DNA from 2 places in the Peribacillus sp. P4_B1 genome. Region 1 is predicted to be linked to the other one. Evidence: riboswitches for the same ligand, from Rfam matches in the RefSeq annotation. Region 1 holds a riboswitch; the other holds the start of a gene.
What was found. Region 1 has a riboswitch for glycine ahead of AC1DVK_RS16275 (amino acid permease). Riboswitches for the same ligand answer to the same signal wherever they lie in the genome.

Region 2: another riboswitch for glycine. It lies ahead of AC1DVK_RS03675 (amino acid permease); the one in region 1 lies ahead of AC1DVK_RS16275 (amino acid permease).

What each region holds. Positions count from the first base shown of each region.
Region 1 is NZ_JBFUHM010000028.1:9,449-14,990, reverse strand. Features, by position in the region: gene AC1DVK_RS16275 (amino acid permease) at 1-1,135, opposite strand, end outside; glycine riboswitch at 1,429-1,485, opposite strand; glycine riboswitch at 1,489-1,588, opposite strand; gene AC1DVK_RS16270 (hypothetical protein) at 1,869-2,111, opposite strand; gene AC1DVK_RS16265 (amidohydrolase) at 2,869-4,056, opposite strand; gene AC1DVK_RS16260 (acetoacetate--CoA ligase) at 5,289-5,542, opposite strand, start outside.
Region 2 is NZ_JBFUHM010000004.1:112,525-118,066, reverse strand. Features, by position in the region: gene AC1DVK_RS03685 (sodium:solute symporter family protein) at 1-1,262, opposite strand, end outside; gene AC1DVK_RS03680 (DUF3311 domain-containing protein) at 1,259-1,459, opposite strand; gene AC1DVK_RS03675 (amino acid permease) at 1,728-3,068, opposite strand; glycine riboswitch at 3,268-3,346, opposite strand; gene AC1DVK_RS03670 (amino acid permease) at 3,898-5,286, shown strand.

The DNA of each region.
Region 1 (5,542 bases):
AATGGCTGATGACGGTAATTCCCCAAATAAAAATGAAACATACTGTAGAAATACTTGTAATCAAGGTAAATACTCCTTCAGGCATTAAATAATTCAAAACAACGGAAATTAAAATGACAACCGTTGAAAAGACCAATGCATTGGAAGGTACTTTACGGTCATTAAGTTTTGCAAACGGTACAGGTGCATTTTTATCTTTGGCAAGTGAGTATACCATCCGGCTTGTACTGAAGATTGCACTGTTACATGCCGAAGCCGCCGATGTTAAGACGACAAAATTGATGATACCAGCAGCTCCAGCGATACCTACAGCCACAAATACTTGGACGAATGGGCTTTCCGTTGGGATGATTGCGTTCCACGGATAAACACTCATAATGACAATAAGTGCGCCAATGTAGAAAATTATAATCCGAATAGGAATATTATTGATCGCTTTGGGGATAACTTTTTCTGGATCCTCTGTTTCACCTGCTGTTAGTCCTACAAGTTCAATGCCAACAAACGCAAACACTACCATCTGGAATGAGAGGATAAAACCATTTATTCCATTTGGGAAGATACCTTCGTGACTCCATAGATTCGTGAAACTTGCTGCGCCTGAATCAGTGGAAAAGCCTTTAATAATCATGAAAATACCGATAACAATTAGTGCTAGAATAGCTATGACTTTAATTAATGCGAACCAGAACTCCATTTCGCCAAAAAGTTTTACCGTTGCAAGATTCATAAATAGCAGAATGACAAGTGCAATTAATCCTGGCATCCACTGTGGTACAGAGGGAAACCAGTATTGAGTATAAAGACCAACTGCTGTTAAGTCGGCCATTGCGATTGAAATCCAGCAAAACCAGTAGGTCCAGCCGGTTACAAATGCAGCCATATTACCTAAATAGTCTCTTACAAAGTCGACAAAGGAATGATAGTGCAAATTAGATAAGAGTAGTTCTCCAAGTGCGCGCATGATTAAAAAGCAAATGACGCCTGTAATCATGTAAGCAATTAAAATGGATGGCCCGGCTAAATGAATAGACTTTCCTGCTCCAAGAAATAATCCCGTTCCGATTGCCCCACCAATAGCGATGAGTTGTACGTGCCTGTTTTTTAGCCCTCTATCTAACTTTTGTTCCTGCATACGAATTCCCACTTTCTACTTTTATAGGATACTTGGATTTTTTCCCAATAAAGAGTCTGTCTTTCAATGAGTGTGAATTATTAGCGTACTGGGAAACTGTCCACCACTGTAAGCGCTTTCTTGGATAGGTACTAGATATAGTGAAATAGATCTACCAACCTTTTTGAAAATATAGCGTTAATTGTACAAATCAAAAGATAGACTCATTTATCACAGACCTTAATGCACCTCCTTTCTTTTTATCTTTCCTAATAAAAAAAGGACAGAGGAAAGATAGGGATTTTCCTACCTTCCTCTGTCCTTTTACCTGAGAGTTTAACTCCTTCGGTGGCCTATGGCTCTCTTCAGAGACGCGTCCTATTGTAGTCCTTTTACCTGAGAGATTAGTCCCCTGCTTTTTAGGGTTTGCTCCTTCGGTGCTAAACAATGTTTAGTCTCTCCCACAATCATCATCCGCTGATATAAAGTTGTTTTAATAGTTGTATACTATCGGTTTTTAATGGACATTTCAACGCTTATCTGAAAAAACTTTATTTTCTGAAATTTCACCACAGACAATTTTCAACTTTATGAACAGTATATATTTTAGAAGTTATTAGCTACGAAAAATCAAACTTATTAGCTGCTTTTCCATTTGCAAGGAATCCAAACAAGCTTATGTATAAGCGAAACATTTTTACATTTTTCCGATTGACTATAAGGCTAAATTTTCAAGATAGGAAATTACATAAGTCTATAGTTTTAACATAATTGATGTATGGAAAAAGAGAAAATTCGCGACACGCGAGAATGCTTGCAGCAGTAAAGATTGGTTAGAAGCTTCCTCCCTAAGTTCAGCAGTAGTTGCAGAAGCTTTCTCTTTTGCAACTTCCTCTTTGCCCCCACCACCTGCTATATTAGCAATGATGATAATTGCTAGAACCCATACCCACGACTTCTTTGGTTTCTTTAGTTTGATTTCCTTTTCCTTATCCATTTACCTCTTACCCCCATTTCAGTTTTGCAGACGGACTGTTGTAAACAGAAATAGAATAACATAATTTAGATCAATAAGGTTTATATTTATCATCACGTATTTATTTTCACTTTCTTTGTTAAATCATTATGTATTCGAACCAAATACAAAAAAGGAGGATTTAAGAATCCTTTATTTGGAATTTCGCATGAAAGGGAGTTAATGAATACTCCTAAGTAGTATAGTTTACAGTTTTGTCCAGATTAAAAAGAAAAGACCAAGTATTTAGGAGCTGAAACTATAACTTTTGGTATTGAACCACATCTATCTTTTCGGCCAAAAAACCCAAAGGTAAATAATTATTCTACAATACTTGACGTGTTCACAAAACGATTTTCCATTACTGTTTACCAGCGTCAAACTGGGACTTTAATTTGGTTAGCAGGCACCTTTTAAAACATGTCTATAAAGTATGATCAAATCTATACCTTACCCTTATAAAAATTCAATTGAAGCATTCTTTTATAAAAGGGGATGATTTATTTGTATTCCCATTCATAAAAATAGGTGAAAATTCGAAGTTATCATTGCCTTTTCCCGTTAGCCACTCCATCCACCATGCATGAAAGTTTCCCTTCACACGGAGAGATCCGACTATCAGCTACAACCCATTCTTTAGCCTTTCTCGGTATCAGTTGCTTATTATCAATAGAATTATCTAATACAGCAAAGCATGTCATCATCTGTACCACGTCTTACAAATATTCTATTCTTTTTCCTAATCTAACTCATAATAACCACAAACAACATATCCTACTGCTTTTGCTGCCACGAGAAGGGCATCTTCATCGATATCAAATTTAGGATTATGATTAAAATAAGGTTTTTCTACTCCTTTAGGTGTACAAGCAATGTAAAAGAAGCAGGAAGGAATTTTTTCAGCATAGTAAGCAAAGTCTTCAGATGGCGGCATTGCTGGAAATTCCTTTACTTCTTTAATATCTTTATCATTTGCATTCTTAAGTGACTCGGCAACCTTTCCTGTTAATTCAGGATCATTATATAAAGGTGGATAGTCATTCGTATAAGTTAGATCACATGTTACACCAAATTCTTCTTCAAGTCCTTTTACAAGACGTTTAACTTCTTTTTCAATTTTATCTCTTGTTTCAACAGTCATATAACGAATATCGCCTTCAAGCTCTACGCTGTCTTTAATTATATTAAATGTTCCTTTTCCATCAAAAGATCCAATCGTAATCACACCAATATCAAAAGGACTTAATCGACGGCTAATAATCGTTTGAGCAGCGGTAACAAAATGAGCACCAGCGACAATGGCATCATTCGCTAAATGTGGTGAGGAACCATGTCCACCTCTACCTTGAACTTTTAATTTCAAATAAGCCCTGCCGGTAAAAGAATATCCAGCATGATAACCAACAACTCCTGCTTCGTCCATTGGCAGCAGATGGATGCCAAATATATTATCTAAATCGTCAAGCACCCCGGATTCTACAATACTCTTTGCCCCGCCTGGCGGAACTTCCTCCGCATGCTGATGAATAATTTTGATTGTACCTGGAATTTCATCTTTTAATTGAATGAGGCAATCGGCTAAGACTAATAAGTAGGCAGTATGTCCATCATGACCACACGCATGCATAACGCCTTCATTTTTTGATTTAAAGGCTATATTCGTTTCTTCAACGATTGGAAGTGCATCAAAATCAGCTCGAAGACCGATGTTTTTTCCAGGCTTTCCACCTTTAATGGTCACGATAACTCCGTATCCATTACCTACATTAGATTGAACTTCTACGTCCTTTTCTTTATAAAAATCAATAATATATTGAGCTGTCTTTTCTACTTTAAAAGAAAGCTCAGGATTTTCGTGTAGGTGCCTACGAATTTTAATCATTTCCTCTTTACGGGATTCTAGAATTTCCATTAATTCACTTCTCATAATCTCTTCATTCCTTCATTATTTTTTGAAAACGCCACTATATGTAGCGTTTTACATTTCCAACTGCTAATTATTCTGCAATAGGGTTCCGGTTACTACCAGCGGTGATTTTTTAGAAGCATTAGATGTTTTACCGGCATCTTTTGGCACCAAAAAGATAATAGATAATAGATAATATTAAATTCCAAGTCCAAATTTTGTAATTTTTACTCTTCAACACGAATCATCGCAAGCACGGCTACTAATAACCAAGTGATAACATACCTGATTGGAATGAATAAAATCCACGACCAACTTGTCTTTTTTTCAGGATAAGATCATATGTCAAGAATGAATGTTTTAGATAATTTAACCTTTAATTGATAATAGTTTTTTTAAAAGCATCTGAATATCTCTAAGGTAAATTTGATTATTCCAGTGTTCTTCTTCCAAATAAATAAAAGTGAAGATGATCTATCCCTGCTCTCCATAATGAGTAAACTTTAGTTCAAATGTGTTTTAAGTTTATCAATTACTCAGGGAAGTTTCACTAACCTGCCTTTTTATAAGCTTTCCCCTTATAAAGAAAAGCTACCGCTAGTTTAGTACATTTGTCCAAAATACCTTATAAGTCAAATTTCTCACCTGATACCAATCTTACTTCTAATGTCTTTTAAGAATGGTACACTAATTTCTATTGCTTTATCTGTTCATTCTTTTAAATTTTTATCCAGAGTTTTTGGAGAAGACATTAATTCATTATATTTCTCGCGCGATACTTCATTAAATCTATTCATTACATTAAACAATTCCTTTTTGGCTTCACCTCAGCCAATTCCTTGTAAATTTTGCTCTTTTATCTTTTCAGTTTCAGTATAAGATGTGAATATAATAGATGTATCGGGATCTTTTGGTGTTTCTGGTGGTAATGAATCAGTTTTGATTTTATATATGAGTTTTTGTAACTTTTTGGCTCTTCAATGGATGGAATTATATTATAATAACTTTTACTCATTTTCCGACCATCTAATCCTAGCAGTCTCTTCTTGTATTTTGTACTCTAGTAATAGGAATGTTCCCCCATAGTTATGATGGAAACTTTCAGCAATATCTCTAGCAATTTCTATATTCTGAACTTGGTCTTTCCCTTTATATTTAGAAATTTTTCACCTCCAGAAACAAAAAAAGACCTTATGAGAATAAACTCATAAAGTCTTATAAAAAAGACGGAGCTTTTTGCTCCGCCTGGGATGTCAGAATATTTTTTTCTCATTCAACTCGAGAGCTAATTCTTTGAAAAACTGAAGCGATTCTGGATTTCCCATGGAGTCTGCATTCACCACTTTATCAAACTCGAAACCTAGCAACACTTTGCGTATCGGTACTTCCATTTTCTTTCCGTTCAAGGTTTTAGGTATTTGTTCAACGACATGGATCTGGTCTGGGATAAAACGAGGGGACACATGTCCTCGGATTTGTTCATTGATTTTCGATGTCAATGCTGCAT
Region 2 (5,542 bases), on a different contig from region 1:
CCATATTTATTGATTGGATTCTTTTTCTTCTTCAGACTAAATAGAAGGGACGGGAATAGCTGTGTGATGAGACTGTATCCCATGAGAATTAATGCTGACATCGTTTCGCCGCCGTTTAAGGTGAAGTAGACGGCTATAAGAGCAATGATTGGTACAAGGATTTTTGCCAATCTTACAACGTGGCGATCTGATACTGCAGGTGCAAATTCCTTATAGACGTTTTTAGCGAGCAGTGTAGCGACGCTCATCAAAAGCATGGATCCCGGCACCAATGCGGTCAGCAACCCAGCCCCGCCGATTATACCTATAAACCATGGGTCAAAGGTCTGAATCGAAAGGCGCAGCAATGAGAGGTCTGCATCTGCCCCTACGAGTCCAGGCACTTTCAATATAGCTGTAAACCCTACAAAAAATACGAATAACAGCATGAGCGTATATAAAGGGCTGATGATGGCATTTTTTCGAAATACCTTCCCGCTGCGAGCTGAATAAACCGCGCTGAAAACTTGGGGCCACATATAGAAACCAAATACAAGCAATATTACCGTGGAGATGAACCATGATATGCTAAGTCCCTGCTCGGGGAACTTTAGAAAACCAGGCTTGGCCGCATCAATTGCTTCGAACATCGGCTGAAATCCACCAAAGTAATGAATGGGCAGATAAATTCCTAAGAATCCTATAATGGCGATCATCATGATATCTTTAATGACTGCTGTCCAGACTGAGCCGTGTATACCGGAAATCATTACATAAATGGTAAGGCCGATTGCCCCCATCCATACCGCCGCAGACATTGAGATTGCACCATAAGATGCCTCTGAGACAATGATCCCCAATCCTTTCAGCTGCACGACGATCACTGGAATCATCGAGACCACACCGACAAGCGCAGCCAAAATTCCTAAACTGGGACTCTTATATTTGCTTACAAAAAAATCGGATTGGGACATCAGCTTATTTTCTTTGGCATATTTCCATATTTCAGGAAGGAGCCAATAGGATAATACGTAAGACAAAGTAATGTAAATAAGAACATATAGAGCGGGTGCGCCCTTGCCATAGGCCCAGCCGCTGCCGCCAAGGAAGGAGAAGGTCGTATAGATTTCCCCAGCCATCAGCAGGAAGACGAATATTGCACCAAAACCGCGTCCGCCCACCGTCCATTGTTCCAAGTTCATATCTTTTCCTTTTGAAGAACGAATGCCTAAAAATATCGATAGTAGTAAAAAAGCTAAAATGATTATGAGGGCAATATTCATTCCTGGTCACCTTCCCGATTCCGGGGATCCAGCTTATACATGATGCCCAAGATGGCAGAGGTAAGGACCACCCACATAGCCATCCAGAACATATTGAAAGGCATCCCTAATACATAAGGTTTTATTCTATTAACAAAAGGCAGAAATCCTAGTATGCCTATAAAAGGAACTAGAGTAAGGATATATAGAATCTTCATTAAACAAACCCCTCCGTTTTAAATAAAGTGAAACGTCCAACAATGGGGGTTTTACTTCAGTGCCACTGATGGATGGGTGAACCAAACTGGATGGAAAATTCATACATGACGGATATTCCTTCTTTGATAAGGAACCGATGATAAATATAAGCTTACACTATTTTGATATGAAATTTAATGCAGTTGCTTGATATATTTTTTAGCAACAGAGCCGCTGATAAAAGATAAAGCCTTGAATTCTTATAGAGTTCAAGGCTTTATCCTTTTACTATCTTTTTTTCTGATAGTTATATAGTATCACCAAGACCATGAACCAGATTGGCGTCATAAGCAGTGATAGCCGTGTGGCTTCAGCGAATAGCATAACGATAAGGATGAACAGGAATAATCCTAAAATGGCGTAATTGATAAAGGGTGTAAAAGGAGCCCTGAAAGTTGATTCGGCTCTTAGGTCCGGCCGTGTTTTCGAATATTTGATATGTGAGATCAAGATGATGCTCCATACCCATATGAAACAGATGGCACTGATGGTTGTCACAACGGTAAATGCCTGTTCCGGTATCAGTTTGCTTAACAATGCTCCTAGTGATACAACGATTGTTGATGTTAATAAGGCATTGCTAGGAACAGCCTGTTGATTTAATTTTTCCAGTTTAGCAGGGGCTTCTCCATTCCTGCTTAACGTATAGAGTATTCGGCTTGTTGAAAATAAACCGCTGTTGCATGCAGAAGCAGCTGATGTCAAAACGACGAAATTGATGATCCCCGCAGCGACAGGAATGCCGATTAGCGCAAAGACTTCTACAAATGGGCTGCTCGTGGCATTCAGTTGTGTCCAAGGGTTGACACAGAGAATGACGAATATGGCACCTACATAGAAAAGTAAAATCCGGACTGGGATTTTATTGATGGCAGACGGAATGTTCTTTCTCGGGTTCGCCGTTTCTGCTGCTGAAACCCCGACCAATTCGACACCTACAAAGGAGAAGACGACCAGCTGTAAAGACAACAGGAATCCGGAAATTCCATTTGGGAACATGCCTCCATGAGTCCATAGGTTCGTTAGGGAAACCGTTCCCGTATTGGTATTGAAGCCGATGGCCAAGAGAATGATTCCTACGAATATCAAGGTGATGATCGTGATTACTTTTATGATGGCAAACCAGAATTCCAATTCGCCAAATAACTTAACGGTCAATAGGTTCAATCCTAACAGAATGACAAGGCATATTAGAGCCGGTATCCATTGAGGGATATCGAACCAGTATTGTATATAGACACCGACAGCTATGATATCGGCCATTGCGGTCATGATCCAACAGAACCAATATGTCCAACCGGTCACGAAGCCAGCCCATGGGCCGACATATTCGGTTGCGAATTCAGTGAATGACGTATATCCTGCATTGGATAAGAGCAATTCGCCTAGGGCTCTCATCACAAAAAACAAGGCAATTCCAATTATTAGATAGGAGAAGATGATAGATGGACCTGCCATTTGTATGGCTTTTCCGGATCCCAAAAATAAACCGGTACCAATGGTTCCTCCTATTGCAATAAGTTGTACATGACGATTTTTTAAATCTCTTTTTAATTCCTGTTTAGCCAATTCGTACGCCCCCGTCTTTTATAGTCTTGGTAGTGAATGATTTCAAACCTGCATGGTCTTGGAGAAGGACGTGATTTTTTCACCCAGCTTGCCAATGGTTTTCACGAGTGTTGTTTTAAGTCCAATCACAAAGTGGACAATAAAAAAAGAGATTGGATATACCAATCTCTTAAAGGGTTCAGAATAACAATTTATCATTCGTTACTCTTCTGTCCTTTTGCCTGAGATTGTGAATCCTTCGGCGCTGCATCTTGTACAGTCTCTCCAGAAGCTGCTCCTGCTATAGTGTCATCCATAGCATTCATCGCTTGCTTGTATGCGGTTGTGTAAAAATGTCTGTCTGCGGTGATCTTCCACTGCTGAAGCATTCATTATACTTATAAAATAATATTGGAATTCTATCATCTATTTTTCTGAAGGTCAACAATTTTTTTTGGGAGTTAGCCAGTCTTATAAGAGGTTTATAACACATTGAAATGGTTTTAATTTTTTTAAACGTTCACTTGAAAAGACTTTGAATGGTTCAAAGCAGAAGTGATTGTTTTCTACTCTTTTTTTGTGTAATCACTATTATAAAATACTGATTCACTTTTTTAAAAAAAGGTATTTTAAGATAGGAAAAATCGCCAAGATATATTTGACAACTGTTTTTTTGAAAAATACATTTGTGTTTTTAAAGAGTATTTACTATTATAAGATAAGAAAACAAAATTAAAGTGTTATTTATATGATTACGATAAGGCATTTCTAACCACAATAATAAATAGAGTCGATTGGCGGTAAGGTTGGAAGAGCATTGCTGCTAATATTGCACCTGGGGGAGTTAATCATGTCAAACAAGGAATTAAAGAGAGGGCTGGAGGCACGTCACATTCAAATGATAGCTTTGGGCGGAACCATTGGGGTCGGGTTATTCATGGGATCGGCGAGCACGATCAAATGGACAGGGCCTTCTGTAATGCTTGCATATGCCATCGCAGGTATATTTATATTTTTCATCATGCGTTCTATGGGGGAGATGCTATATTTAGAACCGACTACGGGTTCTTTTGCATCCTTTGCTAGCAGCTATATACATCCTTTGGCAGGTTATATGACTGCTTGGAGCAATTGGTTTCAATGGGTAATCGTAGGAATGTCCGAAATCATCGCCGTTGGAATGTATATGCAGTATTGGTTCCCGGAGTTACCAGCTTGGATACCAGGTGTGGTCGCCATGATCATCTTGGGGGCAGCCAACCTCATTTCCGTAAAATCTTTCGGGGAATTTGAATTTTGGTTTGCGCTTATAAAAATAATAACGATTGTATTGATGATCGTTGCCGGCCTTGGCCTTATTTTCTTTGGAATAGGGAATGGCGGAGACGCAATTGGATTATCGAATCTTTGGGCAAATGGCGGCTTCTTTACGGGAGGCTGGACAGGATTCTTCTTTGCGCTTTCCCTTGTTGTGGCTTCCTATCAAGGCGTTGAGCTCATCGGCATCGCGGCCGGAGAAGCGAAGAATCCAACGAAGACCGTAACAAAAGCGATCCAATCAATCATATGGCGCATTTTAATTTTCTATATTGGCGCTATATTCGTCATCGTGACGGTTTATCCATGGGATAAACTAGATGACATCGGAAGTCCATTCGTTTCAACCTTTGCTAAAATCGGTATCACAGCAGCTGCAGGAATCATTAACTTTGTCGTAATCACTGCGGCAATGTCCGGATGCAACAGTGGGATCTTCAGTGCAGGGCGTATGCTTTACACACTGGCATTGAATGGCCAAGCTCCTAAAATCTTTGCAAAAGTATCTAAAAGTGGAGTGCCGGCATATTGTACGATCGCTGTACTATTAGGATTGGGTATCGGGGTTGTCCTGAATTACCTTGCACCGCCGGAATTATTCCTTTATGTGTACAGTGCGAGTGTTTTACCCGGAATGATTCCATGGTTTGTCATACTTATCAGTGAGCTTAAATTCAGAAAGGTAAATGCTGCTGAAATGGAGAAACATCCGTTCAAAATGCCGTTTGCCCCTTACAGTAATTATGCGACAATTGCCTTTTTACTGATGGTGCTGGTGGGTATGTGGATCAATCCCAGTACAAGGATTTCCTTGGTTGTCGGGATCGTTTTCCTAGCATTGGTAGTAGTAAGTTATTACATGCTGAAAATGGATAAACGAATACCATTGGATGCTAAATCCGATGATGAGATTTCCAGTTAAGAAGTCTCGTGCCATTTCGATAAAAAGATGAGTGATACGAGTTTTTCTATAATAAGGATTTTGGGAGATCATCTTGGTTAATCTACGTTCATGACTCGAGCTTTGCCGAGTGTGTTTCCCCTTAGTATAAATATAATAGACACTAATTAAAGTTGTGCATAAATTGTGGACAAAACAAAGAGAGATAAAGAGAAATCTTCATCCCTCAGGCTTTTTCCCAACTTGTGCATGACTTTTTTTGAGGAAAGAACAGTTA